Linked DNA regions of Stratiformator vulcanicus. The protein of the gene in region 1 binds, or shares a complex with, the protein of each later gene. Links are inferred from orthologs where the notes say so. Each region holds a gene or a part of one and is shown on either strand. Other genes may lie near its edges. The genes, in order: rpsO and rpsT.

Evidence for each region.
Region 2: rpsO (region 1) and rpsT share a complex: the UniProt entries of both Bacillus subtilis proteins name them as parts of the 30S ribosomal subunit. The link is inferred for Stratiformator vulcanicus from one-to-one orthologs.

Annotation. Positions count from the first base shown.
Region 1 is NZ_CP036268.1:272,572-283,660, forward strand. The notes cover bases 1,192-3,943. They hold rpsO (30S ribosomal protein S15), read left to right. Parts: upstream 1,192-2,308; coding sequence 2,309-2,578; downstream 2,579-3,943. Other genes in these bases: Pan189_RS01060 (NfeD family protein), read left to right, coding at 1,192-1,712; Pan189_RS01065 (hypothetical protein), read left to right, coding at 1,749-2,018; pnp (polyribonucleotide nucleotidyltransferase), read left to right, coding at 2,752-3,943. In the rest of the region: more of Pan189_RS01060, read left to right, coding at 1-1,191; more of pnp, read left to right, coding at 3,944-4,905; Pan189_RS01080 (two-component system sensor histidine kinase NtrB), read left to right, coding at 4,996-5,715; carB (carbamoyl-phosphate synthase large subunit), read right to left, coding at 6,665-10,096; moaCB (bifunctional molybdenum cofactor biosynthesis protein MoaC/MoaB), read left to right, coding at 10,394-11,089. UniProt on the Bacillus subtilis protein: One of the primary rRNA binding proteins, it binds directly to 16S rRNA where it helps nucleate assembly of the platform of the 30S subunit by binding and bridging several RNA helices of the 16S rRNA.
Region 2 is NZ_CP036268.1:2,356,757-2,367,836, reverse strand. The notes cover bases 3,649-6,391. They hold rpsT (30S ribosomal protein S20), read left to right. Parts: upstream 3,649-4,759; coding sequence 4,760-5,023; downstream 5,024-6,391. Other genes in these bases: Pan189_RS09290 (DUF1559 family PulG-like putative transporter), read right to left, coding at 5,178-6,341; Pan189_RS09300 (purine-nucleoside phosphorylase), read left to right, coding at 3,737-4,558. Outside these bases: Pan189_RS09315 (DUF1592 domain-containing protein), read left to right, coding at 1-1,321; Pan189_RS09310 (serine hydrolase domain-containing protein), read right to left, coding at 1,554-2,714; Pan189_RS21325 (hypothetical protein), read left to right, coding at 3,291-3,632; Pan189_RS09285 (hypothetical protein), read right to left, coding at 7,948-11,080. UniProt on the Bacillus subtilis protein: Binds directly to 16S ribosomal RNA.

The DNA.
Region 1 (11,089 bases):
GCGCTTTAGTCGCGGGGATGGGCGACCCGGCCGAGACCGTGCTCAAGATCAAGCTCGGCAAAGGCGACTCGGTCGAGTCGCGGGTTGTGACACTCGAAGAACTTAAACGGCTGCAGGAAGATACCGATGCGATCGTCTCCGACGTCGAGACGCTCAAAGACGCCGGGGCGATCGGCCGCTTCACCGGTCGGCGAGCCCGGGCGCTCGATATTCTGATCACTCAGACGGCGTCGGACCGGACGCAGGTGGCGGAGCTGTACGGCCTGCCCTCCAGCGCATTGCGTCCCGACCCGACTGCCGGGGGGAAGCCAAAGGTCGCCTACATCAAGATCGCCGGGGTGATTGAGCCGATTCTCGCCGAGTTTATCGGCCGGCAAATCGATCGATCGGTCGCCCGTGGCGTTAATCTGATTATCTTCGAGATTGACTCCCCGGGCGGCTATTTGCAGCAGAGTAAGGACATCGCCTATCGCATTGCCGACCTTGAAGACGAAGGTGTGCGGACCGTCGCGTATGTGCCTGATGAGGCTTTAAGCGGGGCGGCAATCATTTCGCTCGGATGTGACGAAATCTATCTGCATCCCGGCGCGACGATCGGCGATGCCGGGCCGATCGAAGTCGGTGAGAATCAGCAGTTCGAGCGTGCTCCCGAGAAGGTCCTCAGCTTCCTGAGAAAGATCCTCGCGGAACTGGCCGAAATGAAGGGGCGGCCCGAAGCCGTCGCGATGGCGATGGCGGATAAAGACCTGCTCGTCTATCGCGTTGAGAATGCCGAAACTGGCCGCGAGTGGTACATGACCGAGGCGCAAATTCACAATGCTGCTGGGGAATGGATTAAGCAGGAAGTCGTGGAGTCGTCCCGCGAGGACAACCTTCTGACGGTCGGTGCCGAAGAGGCACACACGTTGAAGATCGCCGAGCCTCCCGTCGCCGATCAGGATGAATTGCGGCTGCGGCTCGGTCTGCCGCCCGACATGCCGTTGCGGGCGTTGGAGCGGACTTGGCTCGATACGCTCGTCTTTATTCTGAATACCGACTTCGCCATGGCGGTGTTGGTCGGGCTTGGAATCATTCTCATTTATCTGGAGCTCCACTTTCTAACGGGGCTGCTGGGCATTCTGTCGGCACTGTGTTTCTCGCTGTTCTTCTGGGCGCGGTTCCTTGGAGGGACGGCTGATTGGTTGGAGGTCGTGCTGTTCGGCCTCGGCATCGCGTGTCTGGCGATGGAATTTTTCGTGATCCCCGGGTTCGGTGTGTTCGGGGTGTCGGGGGGACTGCTCATTCTCGGATCGCTGGTCATGGCGACGCAGACATTCGGCAACATCGAACCGGGCTCCGACTTCAATCAAATGGCAAACAACGTCGGCTGGCTCGGGGCGGCGCTCGCCACGACGATTCTCATAGGAATGGTCACGAGTCGGTTCCTGCCGCACATCCCGCTGTTCCGCGCTATGATTCTGGCTCCGCCCGGTGCCGAACTAGCCGACGTCAACGAGCCGCGACTCGACCCGAGCCTCACGGTCGGCCCCGATAGTCTGATGTCGCTGATCGGTCGCACCGGCAAAGCCGCCACGACGCTGCGGCCAAGCGGAAAGGCCCTGATCGAAGGCGACTACGTCGACGTGGTCAGCGACGGCGGCTACATCGACGCGGATGCCGAAGTCGAGGTCGTCGGCGTGGAAGGGAATCGCGTGATTGTGCGCGAGGCGTGATGGGAGGTGGGAGAGCGAGAGAGTCGGGGGCGTGTAATGAATACCTACACATTTGACCTGATTGTCGATGGATTCGACGTGATGTCCGACAACTTTGCGGATCGTTTGTATGAATCGAGCGACTTTGATCTGACGCCTGGAATCAGGAACAGTCGACCGGAAATCGGATGTACGGTCGAGGCGACTTCGTTCGGACAAGCGGTGCAAATCGCGATCACAGCGGTGAAGCAAGCCGAACCTTCCGCAAAAATCGTCAGCTTGCAGATCGATGGCGAAGACCTGTCGCCCCTGATCGGTGCCGGGTAAGTCCGAAACGGGTGGCCCGCCGGGTCGCGCAGCGACAAGATGCCGTTCGAAAACCTTCCGAGTAAGGGGAACGGCTGATTTTGTTTGGAATCGGCTCGAGCAGCATCTTGTGCCTGTCGGCACCCGGCCGATTCATTGCCGGGCCGCCAATTCCCCCGACTCCCCCGCTCTCCAGCGTCTGTTCTCCCCGTTGCGTTGCATCTTACGTCGTGGTTGCTACAGTACCGCCTTGACGCGAAGACAATTGGGAAAAGTTGTGGCCGGGGTTCGGCCGAATTCAGAGGGTTTGCATGTCGATCACCAGAGAAAAGAAACAAGAAGTGATCGGAGAGTACCGGCAGAGCGAGTCCGACACGGGCTCGTCTGAGGTGCAGGTCGCTGTGCTTTCGCACCGAATTAAGGCGCTGACGGAACATTTGCGGACCCATCAGAAGGACCATTCGAGCCGACGTGGTTTGCTCCAATTGGTCAGCCGCCGGCGTCGCTTGCTCAATTATCTTCACCGGACCGCGCCGGAAACGTACCGGTCGCTGATCGACAGCCTTTCGCTCCGTCGCTAGTGGCTTTGAGCCTGGCATTGGGGCGAGCGTCGATTTTTTGTTGTGTTCGCGATGCGCTCGGCGCATCGCGATCGTGTCGGTTGTCATTGTCCCCCGCCGCCTTTTGATTGTGACCCCGGAAGAATGTGTTGCCCGGGGGTGAGGCGGCGTTTGTCGGCGAAGAAAGTAAATTCGTGAGTGATCAAAGCCCGTTTCCGCAGCCCGTCTCCGTCGAACGTGAAATCGGCGGCCGCACCTTCAAACTGACCACCGGCGAGATCGCCAAGCAGGCCAGTGGTGCCGTCCTCGTTCAATTCGGCGACACCGTCCTGTTTGTCGCCGCCCAGCACGGCCCGCCGCGGCCGGGCATCGATTTCTTCCCCCTGCAGGTCGATTATCGCGAGCGTCTCGCTGCCGCAGGTAAGTTCGCTGGTGGGTTTCTGAAGCGCGAAGGTCGCCCGACCACGCGAGAAATTCTGACCGCCCGCGTCACCGACCGGCCGCTGCGTCCGCTGTTCCCCAAAGGTTACAAAGACGAGATTCAAGTTCAGGCCAACGTGCTCTCGTCGGATGGCGAGAACGACCCGTCGCCGCTGTGTGCGACCGGGGCCAGCACCGCTTTGATGATTGCCGAAGAAGTGCCGTTCGGCGGGCCGATTTCCTCGGTTCGTGTCGGACGGGTCGACGGCGAACTCGTGCTCTTCCCGACGCACGAAGAGATGATGGGCAGCGACCTCGATCTCACCGTCGCAGGCAGCAAAGAATCGGTCTTGATGATCGAGGGCTTTGCCAACCAGCTTCCCGAAGCGGAGATGGCCGAGGCGATCATGTTCGCCCACGAATCGTGCGTCGAACTGTGCGAATTGCAGTTCGACCTGATGAAGGCTGTCGGAATTGAGCCGACGAAGTTCGAAGGGCCGCCTGAGAATCCTTTCACCAGTACGCTGCAGGAGAAAGCGTACGACAAGGTGAAAGAGGCGAAGACCTCCGGCAACAAGCAGGAGCGGGCCGACAAAGTCTCGGAAATCAAAGACGGTCTCGTTTCGGAACTCTTCCCGGAAGATGCCGAAGAGACCTCGGACGGCAACACCAAGGCGCAGTTCAAAGAAGCCTTCTACAAGCTCGAAGCCAAGGTCGTGCGTGACCTGTTGCTCGAAGGCAAACGTCTCGATGGCCGATCGCCGGACGACCTCCGCGCCGTCGACAGTCGCGTCAGCCTTCTGCCCCGCGTGCACGGGTCGGCGCTGTTCACCCGCGGCGAAACGCAATCGATGATGACCGTCACGCTGGGCACCTCACGCGATCAACAACGCGTCGATGGCTTGTTCGGCGAATCGGCTGAGCGGTTCATGCTGCACTATTACTTCCCGTCCTATTCGGTCGGTGAAGTTCGCCCTATCCGTGGGCCGGGGCGTCGGGAAATCGGGCACGGCGTTCTTGCCGAACGCAGCGTTTTTCCGGTCATCCCGAAGGCCGAGAAATTTCCCTACACGATCCGCTGCATCTCTGACATCACCGAATCGAACGGCTCCAGCTCGATGGCGAGCGTCTGTGCCGCCACGCTCGGTTTGATGGATGCCGGCGTGCCGATTCTGCAGCCGGTCGCGGGTATCTCGATCGGAATCGTGAAAGAGTCGAACGACAAGTACACCCTCCTGACCGACATCATGGGGGATGAAGACCACTTCGGCGACATGGACTTCAAGGTCGCCGGTACGCAAAAGGGCATCACCGGGATTCAGCTCGATCTTAAGATCGACGGCATCTCCGAGCAGATCATCAAAGACACGCTCGTGCAGGCCCGCAAGGCCCGCATCGAATTGCTTCGCGTGATGCTCTCGGCGATTCGCCGGCCCCGCGGCGAAATCTCCTCCTTCGCCCCGCGGCTGCTGCAAATTAAGATCGACCCCGAAAAGATCGGCCTGCTCATCGGCCCGGGTGGCAAGACCATTCGCGCCATTCAGGAAGAGTCGGGCGCAACGCTCGACGTTGAAGATGACGGCACTGTCACGATCGCCGCCAACAACGGCGAAGCAGCCGAGGCGGCCCTCGCCCGTGTTGAAGCCCTCACCGAAGAAATTAAGGTCGGCCGCATCTACGAAGGCACCGTCAGCAGCATTAAAGACTTCGGAGCCTTCGTCGAAATCGCTCCGGGCAAAGACGGGCTGTGTCACATCAGCGAACTCTCCGACGGGTTCGTGAAGAACGTCACCGACATCTGCAAAGTCGGCGATAAACTGCGTGTCAAAGTCATCGCGGTCGATGAGCAAAACCGCGTGAAGCTGTCTCGCAAGGCCGTGATGGAAGAAGAGTCGGACGGCGACGGCGGAGACGACGAGGAGGAATAATTCCTCCCGATTCGCACGGAAGCGCCTCGCTTCATCCGAAGTCGATCTTAATTTCGTTATTAAGATCGGACCGAGTTTTGAGGGCATACCGTGGCTGCCGAGCAGAAGACCGTCGACGCGACCGAGGAGCTGCGATCTCGCTATCACGAGATCGCGGCGCTCGCCGGAGGTTTCGCCCATGAGTTGCGAAATCCCCTCTCGACAATGGGCCTGCACCTCGAGATTCTCGCCGAAGAACTGAGCCCGCCGGGCGACTCGCGTGACCATCGGCTGCTGGAACGGGTTAAGAAAATTCGCGGCGAGTGTGGTCAGCTCGATCATATTCTGAAGGCGTTTCTCGACTTCGCCCATGCCGGGCAGCCGCAATTGCAGCCGGGCGATCTCAGCTCGGTGGTGGGCGACTTCGTCGAATACTTTCGTCCGCGGGCCGAGCGGGCCGGTCTTGATCTTCGGCCTCACCTCGACCAGTCGCTGCCGTCGGTTGAAGTCGACCCGACGTTGATTAATCAGATGCTCCTGAATCTGGCTTTAAACGCCTCTCAGGCGATGCCGGATGGGGGAACGTTGGAACTCATCACGCGGCTCGGCATGGATGGCATCGAATTATTCGTGATCGACAACGGCCCCGGCATCGACGAGGCGACCCGCGACCGGATGTTCGAACCGTTCGTTTCTACCAAACCCGAAGGCAGCGGGCTGGGCCTGCCGACCGTCGCCCGCATCGTCGCCGCCCACGGCGGCACGATCGAGTGCGAAAGCGAACCGGGCAAAGGGACTCGATTTCGCGTGTGGTTACCGACAAGCGATTAAGACGCAGTCATCAGCCGGACCGGCAATGCAACAGGGGTAGCCAGGCCAATTGTGGCCGGGTCGCGAAGCGACAAGAGCACTCAGGTTGAGATCTCCCTGCCAGTCCGGCGTCCAATGTTAATTGTGGTCGGCAGCTGCATGCTCTGGCGGCTGCGCCGCACGGACGGTGTCCGTGCCACTCGGAGATTGGATCAACGCCTACCCAATTCAAGTGTGGCCCGGACATCGTCCGGGTCGCGAAGCGACTAGAGCACTCACGTTTAGATTTCCCTGCTGATCAGGCATCAAATTTTAGTTGTGGTCGGTAGCTGAATGCTCTTGCGGCTGCGCCGCACGGACGGTGTCCGTGCCACTCGGGATTTATTAATTTCCTTTCGGTGTCGGCCTCCAATTCTTTCTTAATGTTTTCGAGCGGCATCTTGTGCCTGTCGGCACCCGGCCATGAAAGGCCGGGCTACCCGTGTCTTACTGATCGCTGACAGCCGATAGCCGACAGCTCTAAAAAAAATCGGACGCGCGCCCGGCAGTCTTGCCGCGGCAACATCCGCCGCATGGGAAGCTGCAGCCAAGTGACTGCACCCACCGGCGGGGCGAACAGAGGCGGTGCGCACCGTGTGTTCCTCTACCCTTGGGAAGATGGTTGCGCGGCTCCGTCGAATTTGGGTGCCGGGGTGCGTCTCGCCCCCGTATCTGGGAACTCGCTTCGTTCTTGCACTGGTCGCGTCGGCGACAGCCGGTAGGGGAGCCGGATTGTGGTCTGTGTAAGAACAGAGCGAGCCTTGCCCTGCGGGGGCGGCACGCTCCAGGCACCGGAAGTCAAATTACGATCACAAGCCGCGGTTCCTGTGAACCGCGGATCGAACGCGGGTCGAGCCTCCAACAAGCCGATGCGGCACGTCACTGCGTTCGATCCGCACTTCTCAGGAAGTGCGGCTTGTCGAAAGCATATTTAAGACGGCAGCATTTCCGCCCATTCCTGGATCGGTTTGACCCGGGGTTGGGGGTCGGCGTGCAGGGCTTCTAAAGCGTCGACAACCGCGATGCAGCCGGGGATGGTCGTGACGCAGGGGACGCCGTAGGCAACCGCGGCGGAACGGATACGGCCTTCGTCCGTGCGGCTGCCGCGGCCCGACGGCGTATTAAAGACGAATTGCACGTCGCCGTTGGCCATGAAGTCGAGCAGGTTCGGCCGGCCTTCCTGAACCTTCTTAACGGTTTCGACCTCGATGCCGTTTTCGCGAAGTAACGCCGCGGTGCCGGCGGTCGAGATGATCTTAAGACCGAGTTGCCGCAGCCGACGGGCCGGTTCGATCATTGCCTGCTTGTGGTTCTTCGCCATACTGATGAAGACCGTGCCCTCGGTCGGCAGCGACGTCCCCGCCCCGATCTGGCTCTTGGCGTAGGCCATCGGGAACGATTCGTCGATTCCCATGACTTCACCGGTGGAACGCATCTCCGGGCCGAGGATGATGTCGACGCCGCTGAACCGCTGGAACGGGAAGACCGCTTCTTTGACCGAGTAATAAGGGGGGATGATCTCGCCGTCGATGTTCTGTTCGGCGAGCGACACCCCTGCCATCACCTTCGCCGCAACTTTCGCAAAGGGCCGCGCCGTCGCTTTGCTCACGAACGGCACCGTCCGCGAGGCCCGGGGGTTCACTTCCAAAACGAAGACTTCGAACTGACTCTCGCCACTCGACTCTGGCCTCTCGCCTTTTTTTACCGCGAACTGCACATTCATTAATCCGCGGACCTGCAGTTCCTCAGCCATCTTTCGGGTCGCGACCTTAATTTCATCGATGACCGACTGAGTCAATGAATGCGGCGGCAGGGCACAGGCGGAGTCGCCCGAGTGAACGCCGGCTTCTTCGATATGCTCCATCACCCCGCCGACGACCGTCGTTTCGCCGTCGCAAACCGCATCGACGTCGACTTCGATCGCGTCTTCCAGAAATTTATCAATTAAGACGGGACGATCAGGCGACGCGTCGACCGCTTCGTCCATATAGCGGGCAATCTCTTCTTCCGAGTAGCAGATCTCCATCGCCCGGCCTCCCAGAACATAGCTGGGCCGCACGAGGACGGGAAAGCCGATTCGCTCTGCGGCGCTGCGAGCGCCTTCGGTATTGGTAGCGGTGCCGTTCGGCGGCTGCTTTAAACCGACCCGATACAGCATCTGTTGGAACCGTTCCCGGTCTTCGGCCGCGTCGATCATTTCGGGCGATGTGCCGATGATATTAATCCCGGCCTGCTCAAGTCCGCGCGCCAGATTTAACGGCGTCTGCCCGCCGAATTGGACGATCACCCCGTCCGGATCGAGCCGGTCGCAGATATTAAGAACGTCTTCGAGAGTTAATGGTTCGAAGAATAGAAGGTCGGACGTGTCATAGTCGGTCGAGACCGTCTCCGGATTGGAGTTGACCATGATGCTTTCGACGCCGAGTTCGCGAAGTGCGAATGAGGCCTGACAGCAGCAGTAGTCGAACTCAATTCCCTGGCCGATCCGGTTCGGACCGCCACCGAGAATCATGATGCGAGGCTGCGCTTCGCGTTCGAGTGTCGAGAGTCGAGAGTTGAGCGTCACGCCCGGAATCTCTTCACGCTTTAGAACGCGGTTCGAAACCGACGGATGCAATGCCGATGCGGCGACGTCGGGGTCGCCCCCTTCCATCTTCGACCTTCCCTCCTCGGCCGACTTTCGCGGTGGCGTTTCGTCTTCGCTTTCATAGGTTGAATAGTAATAAGGCGTAAATGCTTCGAATTCGGCCGCACAGGTATCGACCTGTTTAAAGGTTGCTTCGATGCCGTGTTGTTCTCGGCGGTTGCGCCGAACCTCAAGCTCGGTCGAGCCCCACCACAGGGCGAGTTGCATGTCGGAGAAACCGGCCCGCTTTGCTTTTCGGATTAACTCGGGTGTGGCGTCCTCCAACCGACCGATGCTGCGAATCTCGTCCTCGATCTGCACGATCTGTTCGAGATTGTCGAGGAACCACGGATCGATGTCGGTTAATTCATGAATCTCTTCAACCGTCATGCCGCCCTTCATCGCATAGCGGATATAGAAGATGCGATCGCAGTTCGGCACCGACAGTTTTCTCTTAATCTCTTCCGGCAGCGGTTGCTTCGCCGTGCCCCAGAGGTCTTTCTTGCCGCCGCCGAGGCCGAAGTGGCCGGTCTCCAAGCCCCGCAGCGCCTTCTGCAACGACTCTTTAAAGGTTCGGCCGATCGCCATCGTTTCGCCGACCGATTTCATCTGCACCGTCAGCGTGGGGTCCGCCTCGGCGAATTTCTCGAAGGTCCAGCGGGGGATTTTTGTGACGACGTAATCGATCGTCGGCTCGAAGCAGGCGAGCGTCTCGCGGGTGATGTCGTTGGGAATCTCATCGAGCCGATACCCCACGGCGAGCTTGGCGGCGATCTTGGCGATTGGAAAACCGGTCGCTTTCGAGGCGAGGGCCGAACTCCGCGAGACACGCGGGTTCATCTCGATGATCACCATCCGACCGCTGTCGGGATCGATCGCGAACTGCACGTTGGAGCCGCCGGTCTCGACGCCGATCTCGCGCATGCAGGCGAAGGTCGCATCCCGCATCCGCTGATATTCTTTGTCGGTCAGCGTCTGAGCCGGGGCGACGGTGATGGAGTCGCCGGTGTGGACGCCCATCGGGTCGAGGTTCTCGATCGCACAAATGATGACGCAATTGTCTTTGCAATCGCGCATCACCTCCATCTCGTACTCTTTCCAGCCGAGGATCGACTCTTCGAGCAGCACTTCGCTCACCGGAGAAAGCTTCAGCCCGCGGCGGACCATCTCCTCGAATTCTTCGCGGTTGTAGGCGATGCCGCCCCCCGCCCCGCCGAGCGTGAAACTCGCGCGGATGATCACCGGCAGCCCCACCTCGCGGACCGCCGACCGGGCTTCGTCCATATCGTGGACCGTAGCCGAGCGCGGCACGTCGAGGCCGATCTTGACCATCGCTTGCTTGAAGAGTTCGCGTTCCTCGGCCTTCTTGATGACTTCTTCGCGGGCGCCGATCAGTTCGATCCCGAGCTGGTCGAGAATTCCCCGCCGGGCGAGGTCCATCGCCGTGTTGAGTCCCGTTTGTCCCCCTAACGTAGGCAGCACGGCGTCGGGGCGTTCTTTCTTCAGAATCTCGGCGACGTACTCCCAAGTGATCGGCTCGATGTAGGTTCGATCGGCCGTGTTGGGGTCGGTCATGATGGTCGCCGGGTTGCTGTTGACCAGCACGACCTCGTAACCCTCTTCTTTCAGCGCTTTACACGCCTGAACCCCGGAGTAGTCGAACTCACATGCCTGCCCGATGACGATCGGCCCGGACCCGATGATCAGAATTTTGTGGAGGTCGTCTCGTTTGGGCATAGCGGCGCAAGTCTCTCGACAGCAGTCAAAACATAGAAAATGACCCTCGGTCCTGAGCGAAGCACTCGCGGACGAGGGTCGTCGGTTCGGCGTCAGGGGGAGACGGCTCCCCGTACCGTTTGGCGCGGCGGAGGCGAATCTCGTAGAGGGTAACTGGCCCCGTGAGAGATTCAACCCGCGGGCACTTCGCGATGTCCGATTCAAGCTCGGGCGATCAGTATGGCGGCCACGTTCGCAGAGCTATGCTCTGGTTCGATGAGGTGAGAGAGTCGAAACGACGGTGCCGCGGAACGACCCATGAACGAACAAAAACTGACTCATGTCGATGCCTCGAGCGGGGTCAACATGGTGGACGTGGGCGACAAGCCCGTCACGGCCCGCCGCGCGATTGCCGAAGGGATTGTCCGGGCCGCGCCGGAAACGCTCATCGCGTTCTCGGAAAATCGGATGCCGAAAGGACCGGTCATCGAGACGGCGAGGTTGGCCGGCATCGGTGCGGCCAAAAAAACCTTTGATCTCGTTCCACTGTGCCACCAACTCCCTTTGGAGGATGTCCGCATCGACTTTCGATTTGCGGCTGACCAGTTATTCATCCGCGCCGAGGTCTCAACGACCGCGAAAACCGGTGTCGAAATGGAAGCGCTGACGGCCGTGTCCGTGGCGGGTTTGACGATCATTGACATGGGAAAAGCCATCGACCGGGAAATGTCGCTTGAACGCATCCGGGTCGTTGAAAAGTCGGGCGGCCGGTCAGGGACTCATCACTTTGCGAGTGACTTCGAGCACGCAGAAGTATCCGACGACACGGGTGATAAGAGCAAAGCGACGGAGCACGATTCAGAAATTCAACCGCCGATTCGTGCGGCCATCCTGACGGTTTCGGATCGCTGCGCCCGCGGCGAACGGACTGACACCTCCGGCCCGGCGCTGGGCGAGATGGTGCGACGTGAACTCGCCGGGGAGGTCGTCTGGACCGGATGCGTCCCAGACGAC
Region 2 (11,080 bases), 2.1 Mb from region 1 along the record:
TTCTCCGACCGTCGCGCCCAGCGTGATGATCACGGAGGTTGAAGTCGAAGGACCACTTTACGATCAATGGCCGCCGATCAGCCATCGCGCCATTTTCGGCCAGAACGACAACACTCCGGCCGACGTCGTACTGCGAGATTTTGCCTCGCGTGCGTTCCGTCGACCGGCGACTTCAGAGGAAGTCACGACCTACGTTAATCTCTACCAGTCTCAAAAAGATCTCGGGCTGAGTGAGAAAGAAGCGTTAACTGCCGCTTTGCAGGCAATTCTCATTTCCCCCAAGTTCTTATTTCTTGTTGAAGAGTCCCGACCCGACAAGTCACTGGACAACTACGAGCTCGCGTCGCGGCTCTCTTACTTCTTGTGGAGTACGATGCCGGATGACGAGCTGATTGCAGCCGCCGATCGGGGCGAATTAACGTCGAGTAATGGTCTGAGAACTCAGGTCGATCGAATGCTGGCCGATCCGAGGTCAGAAGCCCTCGTGGAGAATTTTGCCGCTCAGTGGCTCGGTTATCACCGTCTTCAGGATTTGACTCCCGATCCGAAACTCTTCCCCGAGTGGGATAAAAAACTACCGGTTTCGATGAAGCAGGAATTGCAGTACTTGGTTCGTCACGTCATTGAAAATAATGAGCCGGTAACGACCTTCCTGACTGCAGACTTCGCCTTCATTGATCAACGATTGGCAATTCATTACGGAATTGACGGCGTTGAAGGTCAGGAGTTCCGAAAGGTCAGCCTCGATAAGGTTCCCGAGCGCGGCGGACTGGCGACCACAGCGGCGGTACTTGCCTTGGGGTCGAACCCGACACGGACGTCCCCAATTAAACGGGGCGTATTCATCGTCGAAAAGCTCTTCAATCGACCACCGCCGAATCCACCGGCCAACGTGCCGCCGCTCGACGAGGAGGCCGTGACAAAGGACCCGACGAGTGTTCGCGAGCAACTTGCCGCCCACAGCACGAACCCGACGTGTGCGGCCTGTCATCGCAAAATCGATTACTGGGGCCTGCCTTTAGAATCGTTTGACGCGCTTGGCAAGAAGCGCGATGCGGGTAATCTCGATCTAACGGCGGACCTCCCCGACGGTCGAGTCATCGACGGGCCAAACGGCATCCGCAGCGAACTTCAAAGGCGCGAACGAGACTTCGTACAAGGTCTTGCCGAGAAATTGATGATGTACGGGATCGGACGCACGCTGTCGCTCAATGATCGCACTCGGATCGAAGATATCGTCAATGCGGCGGCAGCGGACGAATACCGCTTCGGAACCATCGTCAAAGAAATCGTGACATCCGAATCGTTCACGAAGCATTAGAAGCGATTTTAACACCAGCCAGAGGCGCAAGCCGATGGTCGATCAACCAGCGATTTTCCCGACGGCTGGCGCCTCGGGCTTGTACGCTGGGTGATTTTAAACCGCTTCTAGACGACGTTGAGTCGGAGTTCGACCGAGTTTGATCGGGTGCTCTACGGAAGCGCTCGTATTGTTCGAACATTAAGTTGAAGTCGAATCGGTCGCTGCCCGTTGCCGCAGGGCGGTGGCGAACTCAACGCAGTGCAGCCGCGGCATCGAGAAATTCTCCTCGCAAGTCAGCGCTATCGACCGGCATGCTCTTACGCTGCATGAGCAAGATATAGATTCGGCCTCGTTGCGGATCGACGGTTCCGTGGGTGCCCAGTGCGCCGCCGTGACCGTACGAACCGACGGAAAGCGATCGCGTGACTCCCTGCGGCTCGCGGATGACGCACCAGCCCAGTCCCCAACCGCAACCGGGGGTGAAACCGGTTGTGATCTCGCCGGTCCTCAGCGACGTCATCAGTGCCACCGATTTCTCCGACAGATACCGGCGGCCGTCCCACTCGCCGCCGTTTAAGATCATTGCATAGAAGCGATGCAAGTCCGCAGCCGAGCAAACGAGCCCGGCCGAAGGGTTGGCCGCGCGATTCGGCTCTTCTTTCCAAATCCAATACTCCGCCGGCTCCAGTTCGCCGGACGCGTTTCGACCATATAACTCGGCCATCCGGTCACGCTGCGCTTGGGTCGGAAAAAACGTGGCATCTTTCATTTGCAGCGGAACGAAAAGGCGATCCTTAAGAAAATTTTCGAACGGCTGCTCCGCGACTATCTCAACGATCCGACCCGCGACGGTAATTCCGGGACTGTAATTCCATTTGGTGCCGGGCTCGAACAGCAGCGGCCGCTGCGCAATCACTTGAGCAGTCTTCTCCAAGGTTTCTTCCGTCCGCTGATCTCCCCCTAGCCCGGAGGTGTGCGTTAGAAGGTGGCGGACCGTCATGACGTTGTCGGGCGTTGATCCATCTTTGAGCCGCATCTTCCCGAATTCCGGAATGTAGTCGGAGACTGGATCGTCGAGCGAAAGCCGACCTTCGTCGACGAGCATCATGACGGCCGTCGATGCGATCGGCTTCGTCATTGAGGCGATCGCGAATAAAGCGTCTGTCGCCAGCGGCTCTTCCGCACTAATTCCGGCTCGACCGGCCGAAGAGAGGTGGATCACGTCGGCGCCGTCGGCGACGAGAGCGACCATCCCAACGGCTTCGCCTTCTGCGATGGCATCACTCAATACGGCTTCGATCGAAGCTTCGGCTTCCGTTCTGACCGCAGAGCCTGAGTCCGCGACTGAGATCGCCGCGATACTGACCGAGGCGACGCAGGCCGTCAGAGCAATTCTGATTCGATGATGCATTAGAGTTCTCGTTGGGACGAATGAATGCGGCAGGGTTCGCTCCGAGCTGCCAATTTCTTTGATGATCATCGAATGGCTGCGGCCCCCGCAATCAAGCACTCGGGAATTAGGAGGAAATCGAGCCCGGTTGACCTGAATTGACCCCAAGTTCGATTTCAGTCGCTCTTCGAGCAGTGAAACCAGCCATTTGTCTTCGACATTCGGTCGATCCACACGTTGGCATCCCGGCTCGGAGGCAGAGACTGAAAAAAATTGAATTTTCGAGGATCAGAATGGCCCGCGCAACATAGCAGCAACTTCTTAGGAGGAGCCCTCAATATCCGATGGAAAACGGGACGAAAACGCCGTTGTGATCGCAAGCATTTTCGCGAGAAGTCAAATTTTCCGTGGGGAGTTCGAAAGGTTGCTTGACATGGAAAATCGTGTCCGCTATCGAGTGCGTCTCTGATCGCAGACACATGCAAGAACGTGAGTTGCGTCAAATGAAATCAAACGGTTGAAATGCCCGTTCGAATCGTTTCTGCGACTTGTTTTATGGAATTGACTGCCCCGAACGAGAGGATCGCAGCTGTGAGTATGGCCATTGCAACGCGCGATGTAATTAGCCGTCCGTACCAGACCGACATGCTGACTGGTACGATTGCGGTCGAAGACGAGGTCGATATGCTCCGATCATCGCCCTTTCTGACATCGCCCTATCTGATCGACGATGAAGACGATTTCGACTCGTTCGACGACGACGATGATGATGAGGACGACGACCTCGACGAGGAATTCGAGGACGATGAGGACGACGAATTCGACGACGACGAAGACGATTTCGACGACGATGAAGACGAAGAATTCGAAGACGATCTCGACGACGACCTCGATGACGATGACGACGATGATGATTTCGACGACGACTTCGACGACTGACGCCGACGCCCGGAATCAGTATTGCCCCAGCGGTAACTCCTGATTCGGCGACGACTACGGCGTTCACAGTTACTGCCGACAGGTGCTATTCGCAGGTTGATTCAATGGACGGTCTCCGTCAGCAGATCGAGGAGGCCGTTGGCTTTCTTCGCAAGTCGTACTCAGAGACGCCCCGCATCGGGATGATTCTCGGAACCGGGCTCGGTGATCTCGCAGAGCAGATCGAGACGGTCGCCGAAGTGCCGTATGCGGACATCCCTCACTTCCCGACCTCGACGGTCGAGTCACACCGCGGCCAACTGGCCTGTGGGACGCTCGGCGGGGTCCCGGTCGTCGCGATGGAGGGCCGGTTCCATTACTACGAAGGCTACTCGCTCAGCGAAGTCACCTTTCCGGTTCGCGTCATGCAGGCGCTCGGCGCCGAGATATTGATCGTCACCAATGCCGCCGGCGGGATGAATCCGCTCTACGAACTCGCCGACATCGTGCTCGTCGAGGATCACATCAACCTGATGCCCGACAACCCGCTTCGTGGCGTCAACGACGACAGCCTCGGGCCGCGGTTCCCCGATATGAGCGAGCCGTATGATTACGAACTGCTTTCCAAAGCAGTCACGACGGCCCGCCGGACCGGGACCCCCTTTCAAAAAGGGGTCTTCGTCGCCGTGCCCGGCCCGAATCTCGAAACGCGGGCCGAATATCGAATGCTGCGGAATATGGGGGCGGATCTCGTCGGGATGTCGACCGTCCCCGAAGTGATCGTCGCCGCCCATGCCGGTATGAAAGTGTTGACCTGCTCGGTTATTACCGACATCTGCCTGCCCGATGCCTTGGAGCCGGTGGCGATCGAGAAGATCCTCGAAGTCGCCGCGGAGGGCGGCCAACGGCTGTCACACCTGCTCGCCGAACTGATCCCCACACTCTGATCTCATCGAGGCACTTGGTGCCTGTGCGGCCGAAGACGGCACTCTCGCCGCGTCCGGCGTGAGAGTCACAAGATCAGCGAAATCGGGTTCGCTGACCCGCCACAGGCTGGAAGCGGTGCCGCAACCACACTACACTAATTGGCTCACCCTCAAGAGGGTGCGTACGTTTTGATCGTCACCTGATATTCGATTTCGAAACTAATGCCGAATTCCACCAGCGCTAAACAGGCCCTTCGCAAGAGCAAGAAACGCCGCATCGCCAACCGAGCGAAGCGCTCGGCCCTGCGGTCGACGCTGAAGAAGGCCCGCGCCGCGGCTGAAACCGGCCAGGCGAGCGAAGAGATCAGCGCCGCCTACAAGTCACTCGACAAAGCGGCCGCGAAGAACCTGATCCACAAGAACACAGCCGCCCGGCTAAAGAGCCGACTCGTCGCCGCCGCAAAGAAAGCCGCCGCAGGCGAGTAAGTGCTGCAATGTGATTCGCAATTGCCCAAAGCCCACGGGTCCCACCCCGTGGGTCTTTTCATGCGCTCACCTCAAATCGATCAGCGCAAAAAAATGGCGCGGCCCGAGAGCCACGCCATTCTTGTTCTCTGAGATCAGCAAGACTGATCCACTCCTAGAACTCACTCGCGTCAAGCGGGGTCTGACCGTAGAGCGATCCACCGCTGGAAAGCAGCTTGAGGTAGACTTCGCGACCAATCGTGTTCGAGAGATTCGACGCACGACCATCGACGAATGCGACATTGCAGGTACCGCTATGGTTGGACGACGGTCGCGGTACTCGAATCACATCAGTTCCCGACGCATCGGCTGAACGGTTCGGAAGATCGATGTCACGCGCGGTGTAAGAGCCGGAGGTCACGTTATTGGGGAATCCCTCGGCACTGACATCAACTGCCGCGCCAAACACCAATTCAATCGCCGGTCCCATGAGCCAGTCTGCCCGTGAGTCGTCATTTTCCGTCAGCAAGAGCGTCTGACTGATACCATCGCCGAGACCAATCGAGTCAAGATTCTGACGAACGCGGCCCGATGGTGAAATCGGTTCGAAATGGGACGCTCCCGACCGAATAGAGACCTGAGCATCCGGGGTTCCGGTAATTCCCCACACATAGGACTCACCATCCGGCCGGTGCTGGGCCATGTTGCCGTGTGCATCGCTCACCGGCCAATTTGAATCGGCAGCCATAGCGCCATCGAAATTGATGTATCCGATGTTCATCACATAGCTGGACCCACGGTCTTGATTAAAGTTGTTCAAGTCCTCAGGGCAGGCAAAGACTTTGACGAAGACATCCAAATTATCTGCGTAAAGAGCCGTGACATCTGCATCTGCCGGCTCGACATCAGTGTCAGCGCTGAACAGATCAAAATCACTAACTTCCGCAGAAGTGGGAGTAGTCAAACTAGCTGCCGTCGCCCCGGTACCAGCCCCACCCGCCGCTTCGTTCGCAGCGATCTGTCGATCCAAGCCTGGCTCATCCAACGCCGTGAGGACTTGGCGACACCAAGAAGCATCGACCGAGCCGCCTGCACCGGTTTGTGAAAAATCAGTGGCGACCGCATACGGAATCTTCCCACCATTGGTCGAGGTCACGTTTGCGACGGCCAAGGCGAGGTTCTTCACGTTGTTCAAACACTCCAGTCGGCGAGCGGCCCGGCGGGCGCTTTGGACCGCGGGTGCGATCAGTGACACGAGCACGGCGATGATCGAAATCACCACCAGTAGCTCAATCAGCGTAAATCCCTTGCGGGCCTGTCTTTGACGGAAGTTGCGCATCGGCATTCCTTTCGGTGTAGTTGATACCCGTGGTGACATGCAGCTTGGTTCCCTGAGGACGGCCCGCCCAAAGGTTGGAACCTGAACGTACAAAATGACTGCTGTGTCGAATGGATGCCCGCCCCTCGGAACACCCAGTTATTCTCAGATACGTAGATTCTAACCGATCTCAACACGATTTGGGAGAATCTGCTGAAAATCGGTCAATCCGAACAATTCCCAACCCGCCTCTCCCACAAGCCGAGGCTCCTGTGAGCCGCTCGGGTGCCGGGGGCGTGTCGCCCCCGCAGTGTACGGTCGGCGATCCCCTTGAACAGCGACCATTTCAACAGTGACCACTTCAACGGGGACAAGCCACGAGAACCCATTCCCCCTCTAAACCGCTTTCGATCCGCACTTCTCAGGAAGTACGGCTTGTCTCTCACCTCTCACCTCTAAACACTCACCTCTATTGCCGCTCGGGTGCCGGGGGCGTGTCGCCCCCGTAGTGTGCGGCTTGCTCACCTGTTGCACGATATCCACACGGGTCCTCCAGCGACAAGTTTTCGATGCCTTTGCAAGCGGAGAAATTGGCTCACACGGGTGACCCGGCCGACATGTCGGCCGGGTCGCGCAGCGACAAGATGCCGTTCGAAAAACTATCGAACCGTGGAAACGACTCACTCCATTGTAAGTTTCCCGAACAGCATCGTGTGCCTGTCGGCACCCGGCCGAATATCGGCCGGGCTACCCGATGATTATTGAATATGGCTTGTTATTCTTCGTGTTTTGAGTTCAGAGCCTCATTTGCTGTGATTCGAGATCGAAAGAAAAATCGGACGCGCCCGACGGTTTGCCGCGGCAACTTCCGCCGCGTGAACGGCAGCAAAGTGCTGCGATCACCGGCGGGGTGATAAGAGGTGGTGCACCAGTCCTCTAACCTATTGATTCGGGTTGCGCCATGTGCCGAGGGCGTGTCGATCCCGTTGGCTAGATTTGGCTCATGCCTTGCATCGCGACCATTGCGAAGCTCGAAATCCTGTCGGGAAACTCGTCGGTGCAAGAAGCTCACGAACACCCAGATGCGGGGGCGACACGCACCCCGGCACCCCTTATGAAGTCATATTCGCGACGACTTCCCCACAAGCCGAGGCTCCTGAGAGCCGCGGGCCGAACGCACGTTGCGAGTGGAATGGTCTATATAGCGTTTCCCCGTGTTCGATCCGCACTTCTCAGGAAGTACGGCTTGTCTCTCACCTCTCACCGCTAAACACTCACCTCTATTGCCGCTCGGGTGCCGGGGGCGTGTCGCCCCCGTAGTGTGCGGTCGGTGATCTCCTTGAACAGCGACCATTTCAACAGTGACCACTTCAACTACGAAACCTGTCGGATCAGCCGATTGTGCAAGATATCAGCAGGCGCCCTGATGCGGGGGCGACACGCACACCGGCACCCCTTATGAAGTCATATTCGCGACGACTTCCCCACAAGCCGAGGCTCCTGAGAGCCGCGGGCCGAACGCACGTTGCGAGTGGAATGGTCTATATAGCGTTTCCCCGTGTTCGATCCGCACTTCTCAGGAAGTGCGGCTTGTTGACTCTCACCTCTCACCGCTAAACACTCACCTCTATTGCAGCGTCTTGCGATGCAGCACCAGATTCCGCCAGTTGAACTCCGGATTGCCGTCGCTGTCGCGGGCGAAGCTGAACGTTGCGTTGCCGCCTGCCGCCAGGTTCGGATCGAGCGGCAAATCAGACTCCTCCAGCGATTCGAGAGCCAGGGTGCGATCGATCACGAACACCGCCCGATTCCCCGGCGAGGTCGGCAGCTTCCCGCCGATCTGTACCACATTCGGGGTTGATGGGTTCGTATCATGGTCGCGGCTGACCGCCTCGAAGAAATCGACTTTGATGAAGACCACGAACGCGTTGCTCCGCGTCGTCGCATTCTGCAGCACCTTGCCGAGCAGTCGGTAGCGGGTGGAGAAATCCAAGTCGTCGATGCCGTCGGTGTTGTGATCGAATTCATGATCGTGCTCGTCGGCATCGCCCAGTTCGAACAGCCCCCGAGGAAGCACTCCGTTAAAGTCATCGCCCGGCAGCCGGCGCAATAGCGTCTGCCCAAGGCTCGCCGCATAGTCGATCCCCGAGCCGTCGTACTTCAGCGGATCAGCAAACCCGCGGAAGGGACCGGCGTAGTCGGCACCCACGGTTCGCGATGGCAAACCGGGTAAGTACAGGGACCCGGAGACCGGGTCGAGCCCGTCACGAGCTGAAATCAGACTGTTCCACCAATCGCGGGCATTCGTCGTGCCATCAAAAGTTTCACCAGAAGTCGAACGCAGACCGACGACCGAGCCGTAGTTATAAAGCCCGGCCACGTCCGTATCATCCAGAATACCGCCGAGCACATGCGGATGGCGGAGCGTGTTGACGTTGATCTTTCCGAACTGCCGGAACCGCTCACGCGATCCGGCCGACCCGCTGAAGGCCGCGGTGCCGATCGGTTCGACGAACCACGGATAGTCGGAATCGTAGTTCCCGTACGACGACGGAATCTCGAGGAACTGCAGCATCCGGAACCACAGGTTGGTCTGCAGCGATTCCCCCGACCCGACCCGTCCGTCCGAGGTGATCGAATTGACCCCAAAACTCGTCTGGCCGTCCGGATACAGGAACCGCGCCGCCGCGATGTGGCGACGGTCAATCACGTTGTTATCGGAGAGCTGAACGGTCAACTCCGCCGGCCCGTATAACGGCACCTGCAACAGGTCAGCCAACGTCGACATCGGCCGATCGTAGTGCGGCTGCCAGACGGTGTACTTATTCGGAGCCCGATCGTTCGCCAGGTTGAAGTCGTGCGAGTTGACGTCGGTCCCGGTCGGGAAGTTGGCATCGCTCGGTGCGCCACGCTTCAGTGCCCGGCTGCGATTCGTGCTGGTCACGTCCTGTAATTTACTCGCCAGACTTTCGGGCGTCGCCGGCGGTGAGTTGGGGTAAGACGCGTACATCCCGGTATCGAGATTGTCGTCACCGTACAGCAATGCCAGTGCGTCGACGTCGACCTCCATCTCGTCGACCACAATCCACGGGTTGTCGTAGTTGGTCGCGTCGTCGGCGATGTCGGCCGCGACTGTCGGAACGTTCCGGACCGGATTGGCCCGGCGACGCAGAACGAATTTCACCGAAGTCCCGGAATCGAGCGTGTCGAGGTCGGGAGCGACGAACCGGATGAAATTCACGCCGCGAGCTTCGGCCGAGCCCGTAAATGCGTTTCCGACCTCCGGCGTCTCCAGATAGGTCTCCGACGTGTTTGAATCCTGATTAATTTCGTAGAGCGTGCCGTCAACCAATAGATCGAGGTCGAGCGGGCTATTGTAAGGAACGAATGAGTTGGTCGGATTCGTCCCACCGAACGACAGATCGTCGAAGTCGGTCACGCCAGCTTTAAGCTGCGTGAAGTCGACGAACATCCGGCTGTCGGCCGTACCGGTCGTCGCGGCATTATTAAGCTCGGCCGCATCATCGGGCGAGACCCGCTCGATTCTGTTGGAACTGGAGTCGGTCGCCCCGATCGTATAGAGCCGATTGTTCGACCCGAGCACGCTACCATCGGTGAGTGTTGTGTAAGTCTCTTCGGCACCGACCTCGCTGGTGACGGTCACGATCTGCCAGTCGCCGTTGAGGTCGAGATCACCGGCGGCGGTCCCCGGCCCGCAAAGCTGCAGCTCCAGATAAGCAAACCAGTGCGGTTCTTTCTCGAACCACGACGTCATCGGGTGGTCTTTATCGGAACCGGAATCATTGATCTTCCGCGTGGCGACGACCATCGCTTCATTCAGATTTAATTCCTGAGCCTCAACCCCGTAGACGACTTCGCGGTCGGTGTCGGCGTTGTCGACATAGCCGTTGTCGTTAAGGGTGTAGCCGTTCGACAGATCGGTGTCGTATACGAAGACGGTCGAGATATTATCGGAATCGGCTGCGTCGACCATATTGACGGCAAACTGCGCCATCTCCCGGAGGCGTTCATTAATCGTGGTACTGCCGTCCGGGTCTGGATGGACGCTTCCCGACGGCGCCACGAGCGGCTGAAAACCGGGCTCCGCATTTAATGTATAAAGTAGAACGTAAATATCCCGAGCCAGGTTCTGCCGATCGCGGCGAGCGTGCCACTCCTGCAAGGCCGGGTTTCCGGCAACGTTCCACGACCGCTGACCGTTCAGCGCCGCCGAGGCATCGGGAATCCCGAACGTCGTGGACGGAACTGTCAATTGGCTCGCCAAATCGGCTGACGACAACCCCGTCGCGGGGTGAGTCATGAGCGGTCGCAACACGACTTCGCCATTGGTATTGGCCGCCGCGACAAGGTTCGGGCTGATCTTCCGCAGCATCCGCAATTCATTTCGGTCTCCCTGCTTCGCGACCGGATCGACGTCGTGCCGGAGCAGCTCGCGGACTTCTTGCCGAAATGGTTCCCGCGGATCGCCCACGGGCGGCCCACCTCCCGCACGCGGCGGAAAGTCGTCGAAGTTCCCGTCACCATCCCATTCGCCGGTGTAGAGAAATTGATTGCTTACAACCGAAGGTGTCGCCAGCAAACCATCCATCTTGCTAAACCCATGCGCCTTCACATCCGCACTCGTCGCCGTCAGGCGGCTGCGGATGTCATCGGCAGTGGTCGCTTCCTTAAGACTAAACGGCGCGACCGACTGCACGCGGCCGACGGTATTGGTTTGATCAAGATCGGTCTGCGAGGTG